DNA from 3 places in the Mediterraneibacter sp. HA8405 genome. Region 2 is predicted to be linked to each of the others. Evidence: predicted binding sites of a transcription regulator. Region 2 holds the regulator's gene; each other region holds the start of a gene.

Region 1 (8,293 bases), 730 kb from region 2:
CCTGTGCTATAATTCATGGCAGTAACAAGAGGTGTTTCCGGAAATGTACATATCCGGAAGGACTTAAAAAAGAAAAAAGAGGTTGAAAGAATGAATCTACTATATAAGAGTACAAGAAGTGCAGATAAGACGGTTACCGCCTCAGAGGCTATTCTCAAAGGCCTGGCAGATGACGGCGGCCTGTTTGTTCCGGAATATATCCCGAAGCTGGATGTGACGATGGATGAGCTGAAGGCTATGTCCTATCAGGAGACAGCATATGCTGTAATGAAACAGTTCCTGACAGATTTTACAGAGGAAGAATTAAAACATTGTATTAGCAGCGCTTACGACTCCAAGTTTGATACGGAAGTAATCGCGCCTCTTGTAAAAGTAGGAGATACGTACCATCTGGAGTTGTTCCACGGCGCGACGATCGCGTTTAAGGATATGGCTCTTTCCATTCTGCCTCATCTGCTGACAACAGCAGCAAGGAAAAATCATGTGACTAATGAGATCGTGATTCTTACAGCGACTTCAGGAGATACGGGGAAAGCTGCACTGGCGGGATTTGCAGACGTGCCGGGGACGAAGATTATCGTGTTTTATCCCAAGGGAGGCGTAAGCCGTGTGCAGGAGCTGCAGATGGTGACTCAGAAAGGCGATAATACATCTGTTGTTGCAATCCACGGGAATTTTGATAACGCCCAGAGTGGTGTAAAAGCAATTTTTGAAGATAAAGAGCTGGAAAAGGAACTGGCAGATGCGGGGTATCAGTTTTCGTCCGCCAACTCAATCAATATCGGCCGTCTGGTTCCTCAGGTTGTGTATTATGTTTATGCATATGCAAAACTTCTGGAAAACGGAGAAATCAGTTCCGGTGAAGAAATCAATATAACAGTTCCTACGGGCAACTTTGGCAATATTCTTGCCGCATACTATGCGAAGCAGATGGGTGTGCCGGTCGGGAAGCTGATTTGTGCATCCAATGAGAACAAAGTACTGTTCGATTTCTTTCAGACAGGTGTATATGATAAGAATCGTGAGTTCATCCTGACATCATCTCCCTCCATGGATATTCTGATTTCCAGTAATCTGGAGAGACTGATTTATACTATCGCAGGACAGGATTCAGAGAAAAATTCCCGGCTGATGACCCGGCTTAAGGAGACAGGGGCTTATGAAATTACACCGGAAATGCGGGAGAGGCTGGCGGATTTTGCAGGAGGATTTGCAACAGAAAAGGAAACGGCAGAAACCATCCGTACAACGTATGAGCGTACAGGATATGTGATGGATACACACACGGCTGTGGCGGCAAGTGTTTGCGCGCGCTATCGTGCGGATCACAGTGACGGCAGGAAATATCTGGTGGCATCCACTGCCAGTCCATACAAATTTATTCACAGCGTTATGACGGCAATTGATAATAAATATGCCGACACAGATGAGTTTGAACTGGTTGATGAACTGAGCCGGATCTCAAATACGGAGATTCCGAAAGCTATCGAAGAGATCAGGAACGCAGATATTCGTCACAGGAAAGAATGCGATGCGGATCAGATGAAAGAAACCGTGAAAGAGATTCTCGGAGTGTAAGGAGCAGACTATGGATAGTAGTATATGGGGAATTATAAGTATTGTTGTACTCGCATGCGGGCTGTACGGCCTTCATGGATTCACTGTATTGAAGAAAGGCGGAATGCCGAATCTCTCCATGCTTATGGGGCAGGAGTATGAGAAGGCGAAACCGGAGGTGAGAGAGGAGTTTCTTCAGAAATCGGCGCCGATTCTGCTGCTCTTTTCTCTTTCATGTACAGTTTACGGAGTAGTGGACTTTGTGCACTGTTATGTATACAGCATGCCTTTGGCGGATACAGCTGCAAGTATGTTGTTTATTGTAGTGCTCATTGTGTTTGCGATATACACATCAAAAATGCGGAGGAAATATTTTTGAAAAAGCTTAATTGCTGTAAAACAGCTGCTCCGGTTCTGGATGAAGCGGGAGAGTGGGATAAACTTATTGAGGCTGCGTTTCACGCCAGGGAGAATTCCTACAGTCCATATTCGAAGTTTCGCGTAGGCGCGGCGCTTCTCTGTGAAAGTGGTGAAATATATACCGGGTGTAATATAGAAAACCGGGCTTATGGTCCGACTAACTGCGCGGAGCGGACTGCGTTTTTTAAAGCAGTATCCGAAGGAAAACGGATATTTACTGCGATTGCCATAGTGGGCGGAGAAGCAGAACCGGTGTGGTGTTATCCCTGTGGTGTATGCCGGCAGGTGATGGCAGAGTTCTGTTCGCCGGACACATTTCAGGTTATATGCGCGAAAGCAACGGATGAGTACCGCGTTTTTACACTCGGGCAGCTTCTTCCGGAAATGTTTTGACAGATGTGGAATGTGAAGCAATTAACAAGCAAATTGCATAAAACATCCTCTGATAGTGTAAAAATATATAAAATCAATAGTTAAAATTAATAAAAATGCAGGATTCAAGAAAGAATCCTGCATTTTTCCCTTGTTCATCCCGCATTTTAGAAGGAGTAGCCCGGCATAAATGAATGTGAAATATTTACAACTTTCAAGTAATGGAAAAATTTTTGTTGATTTTTTGTCAGTTATTCTGTATAATGAGGGCATATTGGAGATTGCGGCATAAATTTCCATGATACATTTTAGAAAGAGAGAGGTAGAAGAGGTATGGCAAATATTGATTTGACTCAGTATGGCATTACAGGAACTACGGAAATCGTTCACAATCCTTCCTATGAGATGTTATTCGAGGAAGAGACAAACCCGAATCTGGAAGGGTATGACAAAGGTCAGGTAAGCGAACTCGGCGCAGTTAACGTTATGACCGGTATCTACACAGGACGTTCCCCGAAAGACAAATATATCGTTATGGATGAAAATTCCAAAGACACAGTTTGGTGGACATCCGATGAGTATCCGAATGACAACCATCCGGCAACTCAGGAAGCATGGGATTCAGTAAAAGACCTTGCAATTAAGACACTCTCCAACAAGAGACTTTTCGTTGTAGATGCGTTCTGCGGAGCAAACAAAGATACACGTATGGCAATTCGTTTTATCGTGGAAGTTGCATGGCAGGCTCACTTTGTAACAAATATGTTTATCCGTCCGACTGCTGAAGAGCTGGAGAACTTTGAGCCTGATTTCGTAGTATACAACGCTTCTAAAGCAAAAGTTGAGAATTACAAGGAACTGGGACTCAGATCTGAGACAGCGGTTATGTTCAATATTACAAGCCGCGAGCAGGTGATCGCGAACACATGGTACGGCGGAGAAATGAAGAAAGGTATGTTCTCTATGATGAATTACTACCTGCCGCTTAAAGGCATCGCTTCCATGCACTGCTCTGCAAACACAGACATGAACGGCGAGAACACAGCAATTTTCTTCGGGCTTTCCGGAACAGGTAAGACAACACTTTCCACCGATCCGAAGAGACTTCTGATCGGTGATGACGAGCATGGCTGGGATGACAACGGAGTATTCAACTTCGAAGGCGGATGCTATGCAAAAGTTATCGACCTGGACAAAGAGTCTGAGCCGGACATCTACAATGCAATTAAGAGAAATGCCCTTCTTGAAAACGTTACACTTGACGCTGACGGAAAGATCGACTTTACAGACAAGAGCGTGACAGAGAATACGCGTGTATCCTACCCGATCGATCACATTGAGAAGATTGTTCGCCCGGTATCTGCAGCTCCGGCGGCAAAAGATGTAATCTTCCTTTCAGCTGACGCGTTCGGAGTACTTCCGCCGGTATCTGTACTTACACCGGAGCAGACAGAGTACTACTTCCTGTCAGGTTTCACAGCTAAGCTTGCAGGTACAGAGCGCGGTATCACAGAGCCGACACCGACATTCTCCGCATGCTTCGGACAGGCATTCCTTGAGCTGCATCCGACAAAATATGCAGAAGAACTCGTTAAGAGAATGAAAGAGAGCGGAGCGAAAGCTTACCTTGTAAATACAGGATGGAACGGAACCGGAAAACGTATCTCCATCAAAGATACACGTGGTATCATCGATGCAATCTTAAGCGGAGCTATCCTTGATGCGCCGACAAAGACAATCCCGCACTTCAACTTCGAAGTTCCGACAGAGCTTCCGGGAGTTGATCCGGCTATCCTTGATCCCCGCGACACATATGCTGACGCTTCCGAATGGGAGACAAAAGCAAAAGATCTTGCTGCAAGATTCGTTAAGAACTTCAAGAAATATGAGAGCAACGAACTTGGAAAAGCGCTTGTTGCAGCAGGCCCGCAGGAGTAAATTTCAGATTGAAATGACGGAGTTGAAAACCCGCCGCACTGTGAGAAGAGTGCGGCGGGTTTTTGGCATAAGGACTTTGCAAATTGAAATTGTCTGATATTATAATATATATTGAAACTATGTGATATTAAAAGAAAGATTACAGACAGTGCTTTATTTGAGGAAGAGAAACATGAGATTAAAAAACGTACTTATTACTGTGAAAGATATGGAAAAATCGAAAGCATTTTACAAGGAACTTTTCGGTCTGGATGTGATACTGGACAATGACGGTAAGGCGATTCTGACAGAAGGTCTGGTTCTCCAGGATGAGAATATCTGGAAAGAGGTTGTGGGCGCTGATGTTATTTTGCGGAACAATGCGTCGGAGTTGTATTTTGAAGAGACAGATATTGAGGGCTTTACGGAGAAACTGGATGCGTACCCGGAGCCGGTTCAGTATGTAAACCGGCTGATGCAGCATTCGTGGGGACAGAAAGTGATACGCTTTTATGATCCGGACGGAAATCTTATTGAAGTAGGTACGCCTCTGCACAATTAATGCGGCTCTTTGGTAAAGTGTTCTCTCAGCTTTTCTACCGCGCTTTTTTCAATCCGGGAGACGTAAGAGCGGGAAATTCCAAGTTGTCTGGCAATTTCCCGCTGTGTGTATTCTTCTCCGTTATAAAGACCATACCGCATTTTTAAAACGAGCTTTTCCCGGGAAGAAAGCTCGTTTTCCACTTTTTCATAAAGTATTTGAATATTTTCTTTGAGATGGATTTTATCCGGGATATCGTCTTCTTCGGTTTCTATTATATCGTACAGTCTGATTTCATTTCCCTCCCGGTCAGTACCGATTGGTTCATAGAGGGAAATTTCTTTGCCGGTTTTCTTCTTTGAACGCAGATACATCAGGATTTCATTCTCCACACAGCGGGATGCATATGCGGCAAGTCTGTTGCCTTTGTCGGGATTAAAGGTGACAACTGCTTTAATCAGGCCGATTGTACCTATCGAAATCAGATCTTCCGGATCTTCTTCCAGGTTCTGATATTTTTTTATCACATGCGCGACAAGACGCAGATTGCGTTCAATCAGGATATGTTTTGCCTCGAGGTCTCCTTCTGTATATTTCTGGATATAGTATTTTTCTTCCGAGGGAGATAGCGGAGCGGGAAATGATTTCAAGACGGCACCTCTTAGCGCATTTGATATAATGTATGACAGAATACCGGAAATTGTGCTTTTCCAACGTCCGGTAGGGACTGGCCGCATGGGTTCTTTACTCAGAAAATAAGTGAAATGAAGAAAGAAAAGGTTGACAGAAAAAGCATGTCAGGTATATGATGGTTTTACATTTCCGGGGCGTTCTGCCCTGGCAATCATTTCCGGCTGATTCAGCCAAAATTTTCAGATGCCGTGCTATTTTGTCTGTACGACTGGTTATTTCGCGTCCGGACAGATATACAGAAAAGGTTACTGAGAATCATTGTGGTGTTTAAAGAATGACAGGAAGCTCATGGAAAGGAGTGGACAATGAGCTTCAGTACAGTGTTGTCTGCAGCTATCGAGGGACTGTCGGCAGAGTTTGTCCATGTGGAGGCAGACGTGTCTAACGGCCTTCCGGTTTTTCATATGGTAGGCTATCTTTCATCAGAGGTAAAGGAGGCGGGAGAGCGGGTACGGACTGCTATCCGAAATGCAGGCTTTGATTATCCGCCGAAAAGAACTGTGATTAATCTTTCCCCGGCAGCTCTTCGGAAGAGAGGGGCATCTTTTGATCTCCCTATAGCGGTGTCTATTTTAATTTCCCTGGGAATTGTGAATCCCGGAAGGACCAGGGATTGTCTACTGGTAGGAGAGCTGGGCCTGGACGGGAAGGTGAGAAAAGTACCAGGTGTTTTACCTATTGTTATGGAAGCAGGCAGGAGAGGGGTACGCTGCTGTATTGTTCCCCGGGAAAATGCAGCGGAGGGAGCACTGATTCATAATGTGGAAATTATAGGTGTAACGGATTTGAGAGAAGCGGTAGAGTTTTTAAACGGAAGAAAAAAGATATTGCCTGCCGCGTCAGAAAGTACATTTAAAGAACAGCGGCCGGAGGTGGATTTTGGAGATATACAGGGGCAGGAAACAGTAAAACGGGCGGCTGAGATTGCTGTGGCAGGCGGTCATAATCTATTGCTTATCGGTCCGCCGGGAAGCGGAAAATCAATGACAGCCAGAGCAATCGCCGGAATTCTTCCGCCTCTGGAACGTGAGGAAAGTCTGGAGATTACGAAGATCTATAGTGTGATGGACATGCTGAGGTCGGATTCTCCTATGATTATGCAGCGGCCTTACCGGGAGGTACATCATACGGTTACAAGAGCAGCACTGATCGGAGGAGGCGCTGTGCCCCGTCCGGGTGAGATCAGTCTGGCTCATGGAGGTGTACTTTTTCTGGACGAACTGACAGAATACCGGAAGGAGATCCTGGAGCTGCTTCGCCAGCCTCTGGAGAGCAGAAGAATAGAAATATCAAGAACATATGGAAAATATCAGTTTCCGGCAAACTTTATACTGGTTGCTGCAATGAATCCCTGCCCGTGCGGGTGTTATCCGGATATGGAGCGGTGTAAGTGTACGCAGGCACAGATTCGTGCTTATCTGGGAAAGGTGAGTATGCCTTTCCTTGACAGGATAGATCTGTGTACAGAGGCTCCGAGAGTCAGTTACAGGGATCTGACAGGACAGCAGAAGACGGAATCTTCTGCAGAAATCAGAAAACGGGTATATCTGGCAAGGGATCGACAGAAAGAACGATACCGGGGGACGGGTATAAGAACAAATGCGATGCTGGATATAAATGATATAAAAAGCTATTGCAGACTTGGTCAGAAAGAGCAAAAGCTGATGGAACAGGCGTTTTCTGCAATGAAACTTACTGCCAGAGCATATCATAAAATTATCAGGACAGCACGGACAATTGCAGATCTTGAAGGAGAAGAACAGATTAAAGCAGTTCATTTAAAAGAAGCGCTCGGATATAGAACAGTGGACAGAAAATACTGGGGGAGGTGACAGAAGTGAAACGGATAAACGTATCCAGAAATACAGTCCCGGAGAGAATTTTACTGACAGATGAGGAAATGGAATATGAATACTGGTTTGCGGGAATTCAGGAAATTCCTTCGAAAAAGAAATATTTACTCAGAGAGCGCATGAAGACAGGCAGGGCGGTTTATTATATAGAAGAAACACAGCTGGCCAGACTGGAATTCCTTTCGGAAAAGGAGCGGCAGGTTCTTAAGGCGGCAGCAAAACAAACGATTGGAAATGCATGTTCAGAGGCGGCAAAAAAAGGAATCCGGTTTATTCCGTGGTTTTCCGGTGATTATCCGCAGCGGCTTCTGGAGCTGGCAGATTTCCCGTATGCAATTTATGCAAAAGGGAAGCTGCCTGATCTGGTATCCAGAAAAGCGGCAATTGTAGGATCCCGAAGATGTACGCCTTATGGAGAAAAATATGCAGTAGAATTTGGAAAAGTTCTGGCCGAGTACGGGATAGAGATTATCAGCGGCCTGGCCAGAGGAGTTGACGGTATGGGGCAGAGGGGTGCCCTGATGGGAGGTGGAAAGACATTTGCAGTACTGGGATCAGGACCGGATGTCTGTTATCCCAGAGAACATATCGGTCTTTATATGGATATACTGGAACAGGGCGGAGGCATTTTATCAGAATATCCACCAGGTACGCCGCCCCTTTCCTGGCATTTTCCTGCCCGCAATCGTATCATCAGCGGCCTTTCAGATGTTGTGCTTGTAATGGAGGCCGGAGAAAAAAGCGGATCGCTGATTACAGTGGATATGGCGCTGGAACAGGGACGGGACATTTATGCGCTCCCGGGACCGGTTAACAGCAGCCTGAGCAGAGGATGCAACTATCTGATCCAGCAGGGAGCAGGACTTCTGACAAGTCCGGAAATGCTGCTGAAAGAGTGGGGAATAGGGGCTTTCGACGTTTCTGAGCGTAAAGGGAAAAA
Region 2 (8,293 bases):
ATGATATGGAATTCGGTCGGAATCTGAAGCTTATTGCCCGCGCCGGCGCCGGAGTGAATAATATTCCTCTGGACAGATGTGCGGAAGAGGGAATTGTCGTATTTAATACACCGGGAGCAAATGCAAACGGTGTAAAGGAAATTGTAATTGCAGGAATGCTTCTGGCAGCAAGAGATATCATCGGCGGTATTAACTGGGTACAGGAATATGAGGAAGACGGTGATATCGCGAAGATTACCGAGAAAAAGAAAAAGGCCTTTGCCGGAACTGAGATTCAGGGCAAAAAACTCGGTGTAATCGGCCTTGGCGCTATCGGAGTTCTGGTGGCAAACGCAGCCGTAAATCTTGGGATGGACGTGTACGGATATGATCCTTATCTGTCGGTGGATGCGGCGTGGAAACTTTCCAGACACATTCATCATGCAAAAACGGTAGATGAGCTTTATAATCAGTGCGATTATATTACAATTCATGTGCCGGCTACGGAAGATACGAAAGGCATGATTGACAAAAACGCGATCGGTCTTATGAAGAAAGGCGTTGTAATTCTCAATTTTGCCAGAGATATTCTTGTGAATCAGGAGGACATTGTGGATGCTCTTGTTTCCGGAAAAGTGCGCTGTTATGTGACAGATTTCCCGACGAAAGAAATTGTGGGTGTTAAAGGGTCCATCGTTATTCCGCACCTGGGTGCATCTACGGAAGAATCTGAGGATAACTGCGCGAAAATGGCGGCATCCGAGCTGAGAGATTTCCTTGAGAATGGAAATATTCACCATTCCGTTAATTATCCGGACTGCGATATGGGCAAAAAGAGCAGTGCCGCAAGAATTACCGTACTTCACAGGAATGTCCCGAAGATGCTCGGACAGTTTACGGGAATCCTGGCAGAAGAAGGGATTAATATTTCCCTGATGACAAATAAAAGCCGTAATGAATATGCTTATACAATGATTGACGTTGACGCAGCTGTACCGGCTGAAGTGGAAAATAAAATTTCTGAAGTGGACGGCGTGCTTCGGGTTAGAATTCTTTAAAAAAGGATACCTGTCGGTAAGGAGAACCAGACCGGCAGGTATATTTTTGATTGATTCACGGGAACATGCAGCAGAAGTGCAGTATAATAAAGTTTTTCGTCCGGTGTGATACGGCAGGCGGAAAGCTTCGAGAAAACTCCCGTGGAAGGTTGTATTGACAAAAAGTGTATAAATGTATACAATTATACAGACGTAGTTTTGTTAATGCATTTATACATGTGTATCAGAGCTATATGCTTTTGCGGCGGGAGGGCATCAGATGGAAGAACATCAGGATTATTCTCTTGGAAGCCGTGTTTTCCAGAAAATCCGGGAAGATATTCTAAACGGCAGATACAAGGAACATGATGAACTCAGAGAAAACACTCTGGGGAAAGAGCTGGGCGTAAGCCGGACTCCGGTGAGAGAGGCGCTGCGTCAGCTGGAGCTTGAGGGGCTGGTAACAATCATACCGAACCGTGGAGCTTATGTGACCGGTATATCCCGCAAGGATATATGGGATATTTATGCAATGCGTTCTATGCTGGAAGGACTTTGTGCCAGATGGGCATCAGAGCATATTACGGATGAGCAGCTGGACAAGCTGGAAGAGGCAATTCTTTTATCTGAGTTTCAGATAAAAAAAGAGTCCGGATTCAATGCATCCCAGGTCGCTGTTCTGGATGGGCAGTTTCATGCGATACTTTATGAAGCGTCCGGAAGCAGAATTTTAAGCCATGTTCTGACGGATTTCCATAATTATGTAAAGATGGCCCGCGTGTCATCTGTCGTATCCGAGGAAAGAGCCCGAAAGTCAATTCGGGAGCATCGCCAGATACTCCGGGCGATCCGGGAACGTGACGCGGATATGGCGGAGCAGCTGGCAAACGAACATATTATGCATGTGATGCAGAATCTGAAAAAACAGGGCTATAACGAAAATTAGGAGGAGACAGCAAAATGGAAAAAATTAAGATGACAACACCTCTTGTAGAGATGGATGGAGATGAAATGACAAGAATTCTCTGGAAAATGATCAAAGAGAATCTTCTTGAACCGTACATTGACCTGAAGACGGAGTATTATGATCTCGGTCTTGAGCATAGAAATGAAACAAACGATCAGGTAACGGTTGATTCCGCTATGGCTACAAAGAAGTATAAAGTGGCTGTAAAATGCGCGACGATCACTCCGAATGCCGCACGTATGGACGAGTATGATCTGAAAGAAATGTGGAAAAGCCCGAACGGAACAATTCGTGCTATTCTTGACGGAACAGTATTCCGTGCTCCTATTGTAGTAAAAGGTATTGAGCCCTGTGTTAAAAACTGGAAGAAACCGATCACAATTGCAAGACATGCTTATGGTGATGTATATAAGGGATCGGAGATGAAGATACCGGGCGCCGGAAAAGTGGAGCTTGTTTATACTGCAGAGGACGGCTCTCAGACAAAAGAGCTGGTTCATGAGTTTGACGGACCGGGAATCGTTCAGGGAATGCACAACCTGAACAAATCCATTGAAAGCTTTGCAAGAAGCTGCTTTACATATGCCCTGGATACCCACCAGGATCTCTGGTTCGCGACAAAAGACACAATCTCCAAGAAGTATGATCATACATTTAAAGATATTTTCCAGGAGATTTATGACGCGGAATTTGCTGACAAATTTGAAGCTGCAGGAATCGAATACTTCTATACTCTGATTGACGACGCGGTTGCCCGCGTAATGAAATCAGAAGGAGGATATATCTGGGCATGCAAGAATTATGACGGCGATGTAATGAGCGATATGGTTTCTTCTGCTTTCGGTTCTCTCGCAATGATGACCTCTGTCCTTGTTTCTCCGGAAGGATATTATGAGTATGAAGCAGCCCACGGAACAGTACAGCGTCACTATTATAAACACCTGAAAGGAGAGGAAACATCCACAAATTCCGTTGCAACAATATTCGCATGGACAGGCGCGCTCAGAAAACGGGGAGAACTGGACGGTATTCAGGAACTGTGCGATTTTGCAGACCGCCTGGAAAAAGCCACAATCGATACAATTGAGTCAGGAGAGATGACAAAAGACCTGGCACTGATCACAACCATAGAAAATCCGACCGTATTAAACAGCGAAGGATTCATCAAAGCGATCGCAAAGAGACTGTAAATTTGAATTGTGAGGAGGATAACTTCCGCCGGGGAGTCCGGGTATGGAGCCGGAGAGCACGCTTTCGCTCGGAACGCGGCGCAGCGGTACATAAGAGCGCAAAAGACGCGCTCTAAGTGCCGGCGCCGCTTTACGGCTCTCCATCACCATACCCGGACTTCCCGGCTGCGTTTTTCCCACTCACAATTCCAAATTCAAACAAGAAGAAACGAAGCCAGAACTTTATCGGCTGACACAAGACTGTATTCCGCGCTGCTGTTTGAAAGCAGGTGTATTTTCCTGTTTCAAAAGCGGAAATCGGATGAATAGTCAGCCGTAGTCGAAATAGTTCTGTCTTTGTTTTTGTTTGTTGAATTTGAAATTATCAGTGGCAGTGCCGATTGGAAAAGAACAGAAAATGGTGGAATACGGACGATTTATTCTCACTTCGTATTCTGACATTTTCGGACTTTTTTCAATCGCATGCCGCAGATAAATTCAAATTTCAAGCTCTGCCCAGCGTTCGTACAGTTCTTCCAGCCGGGCTTCGTTTTCGCTTTTTTCCTGTGCCAGTTCCTGGCATTTTACGGAGCTGGAGTATACTTCTTTCAGTGTCAGTTCATAGTCAATCTGGGTATTTCTTTCTTCCAGCCGGCTGATTTCTTCTTCGGTTTTTTTAAGATCGTTTTTTCTTTTCCTTTCCTTTGCCTGCAGTTCTTTCTGTTCCTGCCAGCTGAGTTTTGAACCGGACGGAGCGGAGGCGCTGTCAGAGTCTGCAGACACAACAGAGGAAGCGGCCGGAGAAAGAGCAGAGCCCGTTCTGCCGCCAACGGAGGAAACTGCATAAGCACGGGTCAGTTCTTCTCTCTTTTCAAGATAATAATCATAATTCCCGATATAGTTAACAAAGGTCTGGTTTACCAGTTCCAGGATACGGGAAGCGGTCTGATTGATAAAGTATCTGTCGTGAGAGACATAGAGTACAGTACCGCTGTAATTGTTCAGAGCTTCTTCAAGGATCTCTTTTGATGTAATATCCAGATGGTTGGTAGGTTCGTCCAGAATGAGAAAGTTGGCTTCCGAGAGCATCAGCTTTGCCAGAGAAACCCGGCCTTTTTCGCCTCCGCTCAGAGAAGAGATTTCCTTAAAAACATCATCCCCGGTGAACTGAAAAGCTGCCAGGGTATTGCGGATTTCCGTATTTGTAAGAGTGGGATAGTCGTCGGAAATTTCCTGGAATATCGTTTTATTGTCATGAAGTACATGGTGCTCCTGATCGTAATAGCCGATATTTACTTTTGCGCCCAGAGTGAACGAACCTTTGTCTGCAGGAATAACCTGATTCAGTATTTTTAACAGTGTGGTCTTTCCGGTCCCGTTATCACCGATTACCGCCACATGTTCTCCGCGTTTGATATCAAAGCTGACATCGTGAAAAAGAGTTTGTCCGTCAAACTGTTTTGACAGATTTTCCACGGAAAGTACATCATTTCCGCTTATGCAGGAGGGTTCAAGTGAAAAGAACATTTCTCCGGAAGTTTCCAGAGGTTTTTCTACCGGCGTCATTTTACTGAGCATTTTTTCCCGGCTTTCTGCCCGGCGTATGGACTTTTCCCGGTTGAAGGAGCGGAGTTTATCAATGACGGCCTGCTGGTGCCGGATTTCTCTCTGCTGGTTCAGGTATTCTTTCAGACGGGCGTCCCGCAGCATCTGCTTTTTTTCTGAATAAGCCTTATAATTTCCCATATACATCTGAATGTGTCCGCGTTCGACTTCAATTACTTTTGTGGCGACCCGGTTCAGAAAATAGCGGTCATGGGAGACAATTAGAACAGCTCCCGGATAATTCATCAGATAATTTTCCAGCCATGCAATGGAGTTCAGATCCAGATGGTTGGTGGGCTCGTCAAGAAGCAGGATATCCGGGTTTTTCAAAAGCAGCTTACCGAGTGAAACTCTCGTTTTCTGTCCGCCGGAAAGCGTGTCAGTCTGTTTGGAAAAGGCGTCTTCGGAAAATCCCAGGCCTTTTAGAACACCTGTAATTTCACTTTCGCAGGCATATCCGTTTTTGGCTTCAAAATCAGACTGAAGTCGGTTGTATGTTTCCAGCCTGGCATTCAGTGCGTCGCCTGACAGATTTTTTAATTCCTGCTCAATGGAACGCAGCTGCTGTTCCATTCTGAATATATCGGCCTTTGCGCTTTTGACTTCTTCATAGATGGTACTTCCTTTCTGCATTGTCTGGTGCTGAGCCAGATAACCTATGGTTTTTCCTTTGGCGAGAATTACTTCTCCTGAATCCAGCGGTTCATTTCCGATAATCATTTTCAGAATTGTTGTCTTGCCGGCTCCATTCACCCCTACAAGAGCAGCTTTTTCACGCTCTTCAATATGGAAGGAGCCATTGGAAACAATGACCTGATCGCCGAAAGCTTTCTCTATATTATGACATGCCAGTATCATGTTTTTTCTCCTTGTAAAAATTGTATATAAATCGAGTTATTACAGTCCAATGACCATTATAACGGAAAAACGGGAAAAGTAAAGTTTGACATAATATTAACTATTTTATATAATAAAAAATGATTGCGAAAAAGCGTACTTGAATGATGGAGGTCGGTGAACATTGGAACATAGAAAAATATCCCGCGCAGTGATTTCCAGACTGCCGAGATACTACAGGTATCTTGGAGATCTGCTGGAGGCGGGCGTAGAGAGGATATCTTCCAATGATCTGAGCAAGAAGATGCAGGTGACTGCATCGCAGATCAGACAGGATTTAAATAATTTTGGCGGTTTTGGCCAGCAGGGATACGGGTATAATGTAAAGTATCTCTACACGGAGATCGGCAAGATTCTCGGCCTTGACAGAACACATAATTTTATCATTATCGGAGCGGGAAATCTTGGACAGGCGCTTGCAAATTATGCTTCTTTTGAGAGGAGCGGGTTTGTTTTAAAAAGTCTTTTTGATGTCAATCCCCGGTTGGAGGGGGTGGCAATCAGAGGGATACCGGTAAGAATGATGGATGAACTTGTAGATTTCCTTAAAGAAAATGATATTGAGATCGCGGCGCTTACTATTCCGAAGTCAAAGGCGGTTGAAGTTGCTGACATTCTGGTGGAGAACGGAATCAAGGCAATCTGGAATTTTGCACATACAGATCTGGATCTCCCGGACGATGTAATTGTAGAGAGTGTACACCTTTCAGACAGTCTTATGACACTGTCCTATAATGTCAGTCAGCGTATGGAAGGATTTGAAGAATAGAAAAAAGATGTTTATGAAAGAACCCCGCAGCATGCTGCGGGGTTCTTAAGAGAAAGGACGGGTGTGAAATGAGATATCTCCCAGACGGAAAACAGATGAAGGAAGCAGACAGACATACCATCGAAGATCTGGGCGTTCCTTCCCTTGTGCTCATGGAGAGAGCGGCGCTTAAGACTGTGGAGACTATGGAAAAAAGAGGTATTGATACGTCAAAAGCACTGATCGTCTGCGGCAGCGGAAATAACGGAGGGGACGGCTTTGCGGCGGCCAGAATTCTGACAGAAAAAGGCAGGCAGGCAGACATCGTCTTTGCAGGAAAAGAGTCTTCCATGAGTGAAGAGTGCAGGGTACAAAAGCAGATTGCCGAAAAGATGGGACTTCGGATTTTCACGGAATTCCCGGAAGAAGAATATACTGTTATAATCGACGCTGTTTTTGGTGTAGGTTTAAGCCGGGAGATCAGCGGTTCTTATAAAGACATAATCCAGGCAATGAATCATGCTCCCGGACGCAAGGTGGCTGTAGATATTCCTTCCGGTGTGTGCGCGCAGGACGGCCGGGTTCTGGGAACTGCATTCTGTGCGGAACTGACGGTTGGAATGGCCTGTACGAAACTGGGCTGTGAGCTGTATCCCGGAAAGAATTATGCCGGTGAAACAGTAGCTGTGCCTATCGGCATTAATCCGGAAATCTTTTCGGACAGCAAAGAAGTGTGCTGCACTTATGACCGGGATGATCTGTTCCGGCTTCTCCCGCTCAGAAAACCGGATTCCCATAAGGGCAGTTATGGGAAAGTCCTGATGATTACAGGAAGTTACGGAATGGCCGGAGCTTCCTGTCTGGCAGCCCGGGCAGCATATACAGCGGGGGCAGGGCTTGTGCAGATCTATACGCCTGAGGAAAACCGGGTGATTGTTCAGCAGCTTCTTCCGGAAGCAGTGCTGTCCTGTTATACCGGTTATGATGAAAAGAAACTGGATGAACTTCTTGACTGGGCAGATGTGGTATGTATCGGATGCGGTCTGGGAACAGACCGGCAGGCGGAGAAACTTCTGGTTCATACAATGGAGAAGGTAAAGGTGCCATGTGTAGCAGATGCAGACGGTATCAATCTTCTCAGCAGAAACAGAGAACTGTTGAACCGTATTGCGGCTCCGCTGATTCTGACTCCTCATATGATGGAAATGTCCCGCCTGACAGGAACTGCGGTAAAAGAAATAAAAGAAAACAGAATGGAGATTCTCAGAAAATTTACAGAAAACTGTCCTGCAGTATGTGTGCTGAAGGACAGCAGGACAATTGTAGCTGAGAAGGGCAGGCATCCTTTTGTTAATCTCGCGGGAAACAGCGGGATGGCGAAAGCGGGTTCCGGCGATGTGCTCGCGGGAGTAATCACAGGCCTTCTGGCCCAGGGTATGTCACCGTTTGAAAGCGCGGCCCTGGGTGTGTATCTTCACGCCTGCGGAGGCGATGAAATCAGAGACTGTCTGGGCAGTTACAGTATACTGGCACGGGATTTGATTCAGGGAATCCAGAAATGTATGAAAAAGGCGGAGGAACAGAAATGAAAGAGTACAACAGAGTATACGCAAAGATAGATCTGGATGCAGTTGCATATAATATGGAACAGATGAAAAACAGAATCGGCGGCGGCGCCAGACTGATTGCGGTGGTAAAAACGGATGCTTACGGACACGGCGCAGTACCTCTCGCGGAAGTATTCGAGAAACTTGACTATGTGTGGGGATATGCGGTGGCAACTCTGGATGAAGGCATTGTCCTGAGAAAGCACGGAATAAAAAAACCGATCCTTGTTCTGGGGTGTGTTTTCCCGGATCAGTATGATGATATGGTCAGAAATGAGATCCGG
Region 3 (8,293 bases), 1.0 Mb from region 2:
CGGAGCCGTCATTGCATTGTCCACATCGACGATCGCCATGTTCGGAAGCAGTTCATAATCGGCGATGGGCCATTTTACGCCAGTCTCTGCATCAGTAATAATAGCAAACGGCGTCACTTCAGAACCTGTTCCTGAAGAGGTGGGGATTGCTACAAAGTACGCTTTTCCGCCCATCTTCGGGAATGTGTACACTCTCTTGCGGATATCCATGAAGTCCATGGCCATGTCTTCGAAGTTTGCCTCCGGATGCTCATACATCAGCCACATAATCTTTGCCGCGTCCATGGCGGAGCCGCCGCCCAGGGCGATAATTGTATCCGGCTCAAAGGATGCCATCTGTTTTACGCCTTCCTTAGCGCACTGCAGTGTAGGATCCGGCGCCACATCGTAGAAGCAGGTATGCTGAATGCCCATTTCGTCCAGTTTCTTTTCGATCGGCTCTGCGTATCCGTTTTTGTAAAGGAATGTATCTGTTACAATGAAGGCTTTCTTCTTGTGCATTACATTTCCGAGCTCTGCAAGAGCAACCGGTGTGCAGCCTTTCTTAAAGTATACTTTTTCTGGTGTTCTGAACCACAGCATATTCTCTCTCCTCTCGGCAACTGTCTTGATATTCAGAAGATGTTTTACCCCAACGTTTTCTGATACGGAGTTTCCGCCCCATGAACCACATCCAAGGGTAAGAGACGGGGCAAGTTTGAAATTGTAAAGGTCGCCGATACCGCCGTGGGAAGACGGAGTGTTGATCAGAACACGGCATGTCTTCATAGCCGCCGCATGCTTTGCAATCTTCTCTTTCTCGGCAGGATTGATGAAAAGGGAAGATGTATGACCGTATCCTCCGTCGGCAACAAGCTGCTCTGCTTTTGCAATGGCCTCATCAAAAGTCTTCGCTCTATACATAGCAAGTACAGGAGATAATTTTTCATGAGCAAATTCTTCTGAGATATCCACAGACTCTACTTCACCGATCAGAATCTTTGTGTTCTCCGGCACGTCAACGCCTGCCAGCTTCGCAATCTCATACGCTGATTTGCCGGGGATCCTGCTGTTGAGAGCGCCGTTTATAATAATCGTCTTACGTACCTTATCCAGTTCCTCGCCCGGTTTCAGGAAATAGCATCCGCGGTAGGCAAACTCTTTTTTCACTTCGTCATATACACTGTCCAGTACAGTTACCGACTGCTCAGACGCACAGATCATACCATTGTCAAATGTCTTGGAATGAATGATCGAGTTTACTGCCAGTCTGATATCCGCTGTATCGTCAATGATAACCGGTGTATTTCCGGCGCCTACGCCCAATGCCGGTTTTCCTGATGAATATGCTGCTTTCACCATTCCCGGTCCTCCGGTTGCAAGGATAATGTCTGACTCTCTCATAACTGTATTGGTCAGTTCCAGAGACGGTGTGTCGATCCATCCGATAATTCCTTCCGGCGCTCCTGCTTTTACTGCCGCGTCAAGCACAACTTTTGCCGCCGCGATGGTGCATGCCTTTGCGCTGGGATGAGGACTGATAATAATAGCATTTCTTGTCTTCAGACAGATCAGCGTCTTAAAAATCGCCGTAGAAGTCGGGTTTGTGGTCGGAATAACGGCCGCGACAAGTCCGATCGGCTCTGCAACTTTTTTAATTCCATAGGCTGTGTCTTCCTCGATCACGCCGCATGTTTTTGTATCTTTGTATGCGTTGTAAATATACTCTGCAGCGTAATGGTTTTTGATTACCTTATCCTCCATTACGCCTCTCTGCGTCTCTTCCACAGCCATTTTAGCCAGGGGGATACGCTGTTTGTTTGCTGCCATAGCAGCCTCAAAAAAGATTTTGTCCACCTGCTCCTGTGTAAATGTAGCAAAAATCTTCTGCGCTTCGCGCATTGCTTTCATCTTCGCCTCCAGCGCCTCAACGCTGTCGACGATCTCCGGCACTACTGTCTTTTCTTTCTTTGCCATTTTGATAATTCCTCCTGTAATTGAATCAACCTGTTTTTAATCACTGGAATAAGTATAGTTCCTTTGTTAAATATTTGTCAACCCGACATTTGTTAATATTTTAACGTTATTTTTTTAACATCATTTGTGCATTTATAACAAAAACACTTCCCTCCTTTCCTTTTTCTGGGCTTTTTTCTCTTTTCCGGACTGATCAGATACAACAATGATGAATATCATTACTAAATTCCTGCTGATCTTTTATCTCTTTAAAAAACGATTATCTTAGCATCAGAATAACACTTTGATATAGAAATCACAAGGTGAATTATTTAATAAAGCTGATGTGTAACAAAAATCCGTTCTATTTCAGCGCAAAAATAAAGCGCTAAATCTGTACTACTGCGGACTGCCAGTACAGATTCAACGCTTTTTTACCTGACGGTAAATAAATTATTTTATTTAATTATACAAGCTCAATCAGAACTTCCATGGCAGCATCGCCTTTACGCTGACCGATCTTGATGATTCTTGTGTAACCACCATTGCGGTTCTCATACTTCGGCGCGATCTCTGTAAACAGTTTTTCTACCATGTTCACATTCTTTGTGTTCGCTTTCTTCCCTGCTGCTTTTGCCGGAACTTCCTTAACCGGGCAGAGAACTTTCAGCATCTCACGTCTTGCGTGAAGTCTGCTCGGCTGATCCTTTTTGATCTTCTTCTCAACCTCGTCGTAAACTGTAACTTTCTTACCGTCTACAACTTCTTTTACTCTCTTGCCGTCTTTGTCCTTGCGCGGAACTTTCGCTGTAACTGTTACTTCATCGTAATTATCTTTTTCTTTTACAGCCAGTGCAATCAGACCCTCAGCAACTTTGCGGATCTCTTTTGCCTTCGCCTCTGTTGTAACGATTTTTCCGTTGTTCAGAAGCGCTGTTACCTGATTTCTGATCAGAGCTTTTCTCTGACCGGAAGTTCTACCGAGTTTTCTATACTTTGCCATTTTAAATTTCCTCCATTATTTACATCTGGTTATGCATCTTCGGGCTTACTAATCAAATGCTCCCGCCGCCCCCTTCGGACTTACCGGCGGGACATGACATTTCCCATGCAGGGCTTAACTCGCCGCCCTGTATCTAATTCCATCTTCCTGTTCATTATTCAGGAAGAGGCATCAGGACTCCGCCTTATTATTCGTCGCCCTGGATTAAGTTGTATCTTCTTGACCCTGCGGCTCAAGAATCAGCATCAGGACTCCTCGCTATCACTCATCGCCCTGATTTAGTTCTAGATTCAGTTCTTTCAGCTTAGCAAGCACTTCCTCCAGAGATTTACGTCCCAGGTTACGAACCTTCATCATATCCTCCGGAGTCTTGTTTGTAAGCTCTTCGACTGTATTAATTCCGGCACGTTTGAGGCAGTTGTAAGAGCGAACGGAAAGTTCCAGCTCGTCAATACTCATCTCCAGAACTTTTTCTTTCTCGTCATCCTCTTTTTCGATCATAACTTCCGCTGCCTGAGCAACTTCTGACAGATCAATAAAGAGTTTCAGATGTTCACTGAGTACTTTTGCTGCAAGACTGACAGCCTCATCCGGCTGCATAGTTCCTTTCGTCCATACATCCAGTGTAAGCTTGTCATAATCCGTAATCTGGCCTACACGTGTATTTTCCACAGTAAGATTAACACGCTCAACCGGAGTATAGATGGAGTCAATCGGAATCACGCCGATCGGCATATCTTCCGTCTTGTTTTTGTCTGCGCTTACATAGCCTCTGCCATTTGAAATGGTAAGTTCCATGTAGAGCTTGCTGTCGCTTCCGCCGCTGAGCGTAGCGATAACCTGCTCTGGATTTACAATCTCGATATCGGAATCAACCTGGATATCGGCACCTGTTACAACACCTTCTCCCTCAAATTCGATATACGCAGTCTTCACTTCATCTGACTCAGATGTGTTTTTGATCGCCAGAGACTTCAGGTTCATGATAATCTCCGTCACATCTTCTTTTACGCCCGGGATGGAACTGAATTCATGCAGAACTCCATCAATCTTTACAGAACTGATGGCTGTTCCCGGAAGAGAAGAAAGCATAATTCTTCTCAGGGAATTGCCCAGTGTAGTTCCATACCCTCTCTCAAGGGGTTCTACGACAAATCTTCCATACTTCTTATCATCTGAAACATCTGTAATTTCAATATTAGGCTTATTAAAATCAAACACTACACAGACCCTCCTTATGGGTTTAATATGTTGAGGGGATACTAAGTTACAGCCGATATTACTTTGAATATAACTCGACGATTAACATCTCATCTACCGGTACGTCGATTGCTTCTCTGTTCGGAAGTTCTTTTACTGTACCCTTGAGATTCTCGGAATCAACATCCAGCCACTCCGGAACCATGTTTCCTGCTGTAACTTCAAGAATCTCTTTGTATCTCTGTGAGCCTTTCTTGTTTTCTTTGATCTCAATTGTATCTCCGGCTTTTACAAGGTAAGACGGAATGTTTACCTGTTTGCCGTTTACAAGTACATGCTTATGATCAACGATCTGTCTTGCCTCTTTTCTTGTTCTTGCGAATCCCATGCGGAACATTACATTGTCCAGTCTGGACTCCAGAAGTCTCATCAGGTTCTCACCTGTCATACCTTCCATCTGTTTTGCCTTTGCATAGTAATTTCTGAACGGTTTCTCAAGAACGCCATAGATGAATTTTGCTTTCTGCTTCTCGCGAAGCTGAAGGCCGTACTCACTCATCTTTCTGTTTGATCTCTTTAACTGTCTGTTAGATTTTTTACTGATTCCGAGATAAATCGGATCCATGCCTAATGAACGGCATCTTTTAAGAACAGGAACTCTGTTTACTGCCATGTCTATCCTCCTAAATTTATATACACCGCGGCTTCACTTTACGCCGCCCTGATTTCTTTACATTGTACAATAACAGTTGTATGCTGAAAATCTCTGTATCCTGAAATTAGACTCTTCTGCGCTTCGGCGGACGGCATCCGTTGTGCGGAACCGGAGTTACGTCCTTGATGCTTACTACATCAATGCCGCATGCCTGAAGAGCACGGATTGCTGCTTCTCTTCCTGATCCCGGTCCTTTTACAAATACATCTACTGTCTTCAGACCATGTACCAATGCTGCCTTTGCTGCTGTTTCAGCTGCCATCTGCGCTGCATACGGAGTAGATTTCCTTGAACCTCTGAATCCCAGGCCGCCTGCACTTGCCCATGAAAGAGCATTTCCCTGTGTATCTGTTAATGTAACGATTGTATTATTAAAAGATGACTGGATGTGTGCCTGTCCTCGTTCAACGTTTTTCTTGACACGTTTTTTTGTTACTTTTTTTGCAACTTTCTTTGCCATTTAAACTAACCTACTTTCTTATTTCTATTTCTTCTTATTAGCTACTGTTCTCTTCGGACCCTTACATGTTCTTGCGTTTGTCTTTGTCTTCTGACCACGCACCGGAAGTCCTTTTCTGTGACGGATTCCACGGTAACATCCAATCTCTTTGAGTCTCTTAATGTTAAGCTGGATCTCTCTTCTGAGATCACCTTCAACTACCTGTGTCTCATCAATTACTGCGCTGATCTTCTTTACTTCTTCACTTGTAAGATCTCTCACGCGTGTGTCAGGATTCACTCCTGCTTCTGCCAGAATACGGTTTGAACTTGTTCTTCCGATTCCATAGATATAAGTCAGACCGATTTCTACACGTTTGTCTCTTGGTAAGTCTACACCTGCAATACGAGCCATGTGTCTTTCCTCCACTTTCTTTTTTCTCGTTTTCGGTCATACATTCATCGGGTATGACCTCCTATTGTCCCAAAAAGAGGCTGTGAATGCATACAGATCTCCCTGTTTTTTCAGCATCCTACCGGGTTTACCGCCCCGATATCCCAGCCCAGGCATGTCTGGAGACACGCCCTTTTCCCGGCACGGATCAGAATCTGTCCGCCATGCAAGCGCCGGGTATTTTAAGCAATATACAACTGCATCTTCCATACTCAATGTGATATGAAGAAAATGCACAGAACACTCCTTCTGCAGGTACCTGCGTGCAGAAACGGTGTATCCTTACTTGTATATTAAACAGCCCTACACGCCTCCTGGCGTGTCGCGCTGTCAGCCGCCTAAATTAATGCACAAACTAAGAATTGACGTTCGCCTCACTAAGCTCGAAAAGCTCTCGCCGAGTTCGCCGAACAGGCTTCACACTAAGTTCAAGCCGCGCTTGGCAGCTTGCTTTCACTAAGTGTTCTAGCCCTGACGCTGTTTGTGCTTCGGATTCTCACAGATTACTCTGATGCTTCCTTTTCTTTTAATAATCTTGCATTTCTCACAAATTGGTTTTACTGATGATCTAACCTTCATGTCAAATCCTCCTTCCCTTCTTTGCTCTGCCTTTGTTTCCGCCGCTTTTGGACACACCAACCCAAAAGCGACCATTTCATAGTATAGCATCAAATCTCTAATAAAGTCAATAACAAATTCTTTTTTTCTCTATGTGCTTTCGGTTATTTATCTCTCCAGATAATTCTTCCCTTGCTCAGATCATACGGGGACATTTCAAGTGTTACTTTGTCTCCCGGAAGAATCTTAATAAAATTCATACGGAGTTTTCCGCTGATATGAGCCAGTACAACGTGCCCGTTTTCCAGCTCCACTTTAAACATTGCATTCGGGAGTTTTTCCACTACAACTCCCTCGATTTCGATTACGTCAGCTTTTGACATATTTAATCCTCCCGCACCTGAGGCCTTGGGCCTTCACTGCTCTCTAAATTTCTGATTACTTTTCTGATTTTTTCGTCGCTGTCGGGACACTGAATCCCGGCTTTCAGAATAGGCTGAAGATGTTTTCTGTTTTTCTTTTTCATCCGGCAGAGGGGTTTTGAAGCCCCGTCTGCCAGATAAACATATTCATTTCTGACATCGCCTATGACATATATACAGTCTTTGTCCCGGCCTGCTTTTGACTTGACAAGCATTCCGCGTTTCAGTTCCATTGGCTGCTACTCTCCGAGTATATTTACAATTGCAGCAAATACGTCATCGATATCAATTGTTCCGTCAACCTCTTTTAAAATGCCTGACTGGGTGTAATAATCAATCAGAGGCTGAGTCTGCTCATGGTATACGCCAAGTCTTTTCAACACTGTTTCCGGCTTGTCATCATCCCGAAGAATAAGACTTCCGCCGCATTTATCACAAACATTTTCTACCTTTGTAGGAGCATATACAATGTGATATGTCGCTCCGCAGTCAACACAGGCTCTTCTTCCGGACATACGATTTACGATATTTTCGTCCGGCACCTCTACATTAATGGCATAGTCCACTTTCTGTCCCATTTCTGACAGTGCTTTGTCCAGAGCCTCTGCCTGGGGAATTGTTCTCGGGAACCCGTCCAGGACATACCCGTTTACACAGTCATCCTGATTTACTCTGTCAACAACAAGATCAACAACGAGTTCATCCGGAACAAGCAGGCCCTGATCCATATAGGTTTTGGCCTTTTTCCCGAGCTCTGTACCGTTTTTGATGTTAGCACGGAAAATATCGCCGGTAGAAATATGCGGTATTGAATATTTCTCCGCGATTTTCTTTGCCTGAGTACCTTTGCCTGCTCCCGGCGCTCCTAACATGATAATCTTCATAATCCACTCCTCCTATCCTGATTGATTTGTTATCAGCCAAAGCGTCCTGCGCTTTGCTCTCTTTATAATGACGGAATGCCCGCTGTGTTTTATCCCCTTTCAGGGATAAAACAGGGCGAGCTGAAATGTTCTAATATCCAAGGAAACTGTTTGACATATTGCTTCCCTTATTATTCAAAAATCCTGTGTAATTTCTTACAAGCATCTGTGATTCGATCTTCTTGATGGTCTCAAGAACAACGCCGACAATAATGATTATGGATGTTCCTCCAAATGAAACGGATGCTCCGAATACACCGTTGAAGAAGAACGGAATGATCTGTACAATAATCAGGCCGCAAGCTCCGATGAAAATAATGTAGTTCAGTATTTTCTGGAGATATTCAACTGTCGGTCTGCCCGGACGGATACCCGGAATGAATCCGCCGCTCTTTTTCATGTTGTTTGCAATTTCCATCGGATTAAATGTAATCGAAGTATAGAAATATGCAAAAAATACTGTAAGTAAAATATACACAATAAGTCCAATTGAGTAAACCGGATTCTGCGGATCAAACCAGTTATTTGAGTTCATGCCGGCCAGAATTCTGCTTCCGACTCCCGTACCGTTTCCTTTACCAAGGAACTGTGCGATAATGATCGGAGTCTGCATCAGAGAAGATGAAAAGATGACCGGGATAACAC

Evidence for each region. The regulator Rex, encoded in region 2, represses fermentation and respiration genes when NADH is low (regulators of the CRP and FNR family bind a similar motif). The targets are predictions, from matches to a motif close to ATTGTTAANTANTTAACAAT.
Region 1: the regulator Rex is predicted to act here: its motif matches at 2,582-2,601, upstream of pckA (phosphoenolpyruvate carboxykinase (ATP)).
Region 3: the regulator Rex is predicted to act here: its motif matches at 2,019-2,038, upstream of adhE (bifunctional acetaldehyde-CoA/alcohol dehydrogenase).

The regions. Positions count from the first base shown of each region.
Region 1 covers NZ_CM148758.1:2,621,237-2,629,529, reverse strand. The annotation lists gene thrC (threonine synthase) at 91-1,578, shown strand; gene AC0QUU_RS12360 (hypothetical protein) at 1,589-1,936, shown strand; gene AC0QUU_RS12355 (cytidine deaminase) at 1,933-2,370, shown strand; gene pckA (phosphoenolpyruvate carboxykinase (ATP)) at 2,683-4,287, shown strand; gene AC0QUU_RS12345 (VOC family protein) at 4,460-4,828, shown strand; gene sigK (RNA polymerase sporulation sigma factor SigK) at 4,825-5,457, opposite strand; gene AC0QUU_RS12335 (YifB family Mg chelatase-like AAA ATPase) at 5,806-7,332, shown strand; gene dprA (DNA-processing protein DprA) at 7,401-8,293, shown strand, end outside.
Region 2 covers NZ_CM148758.1:1,895,946-1,904,238, forward strand. The annotation lists gene AC0QUU_RS08870 (phosphoglycerate dehydrogenase) at 1-1,037, shown strand, start outside; gene AC0QUU_RS08875 (GntR family transcriptional regulator) at 1,297-1,962, shown strand; gene AC0QUU_RS08880 (NADP-dependent isocitrate dehydrogenase) at 1,977-3,173, shown strand; gene abc-f (ribosomal protection-like ABC-F family protein) at 3,651-5,615, opposite strand; gene AC0QUU_RS08890 (redox-sensing transcriptional repressor Rex) at 5,779-6,423, shown strand; gene AC0QUU_RS08895 (NAD(P)H-hydrate dehydratase) at 6,492-7,991, shown strand; gene alr (alanine racemase) at 7,988-8,293, shown strand, end outside.
Region 3 covers NZ_CM148758.1:895,921-904,213, reverse strand. The annotation lists gene adhE (bifunctional acetaldehyde-CoA/alcohol dehydrogenase) at 1-1,956, opposite strand, end outside; gene AC0QUU_RS04200 (bL17 family ribosomal protein) at 2,402-2,938, opposite strand; gene AC0QUU_RS04195 (DNA-directed RNA polymerase subunit alpha) at 3,200-4,159, opposite strand; gene rpsD (30S ribosomal protein S4) at 4,218-4,811, opposite strand; gene rpsK (30S ribosomal protein S11) at 4,918-5,313, opposite strand; gene rpsM (30S ribosomal protein S13) at 5,338-5,706, opposite strand; gene AC0QUU_RS04175 (hypothetical protein) at 5,743-5,955, opposite strand; gene rpmJ (50S ribosomal protein L36) at 6,211-6,324, opposite strand; gene infA (translation initiation factor IF-1) at 6,468-6,686, opposite strand; gene AC0QUU_RS04160 (KOW domain-containing RNA-binding protein) at 6,689-6,958, opposite strand; gene AC0QUU_RS04155 (adenylate kinase) at 6,965-7,609, opposite strand; gene secY (preprotein translocase subunit SecY) at 7,740-8,293, opposite strand, start outside.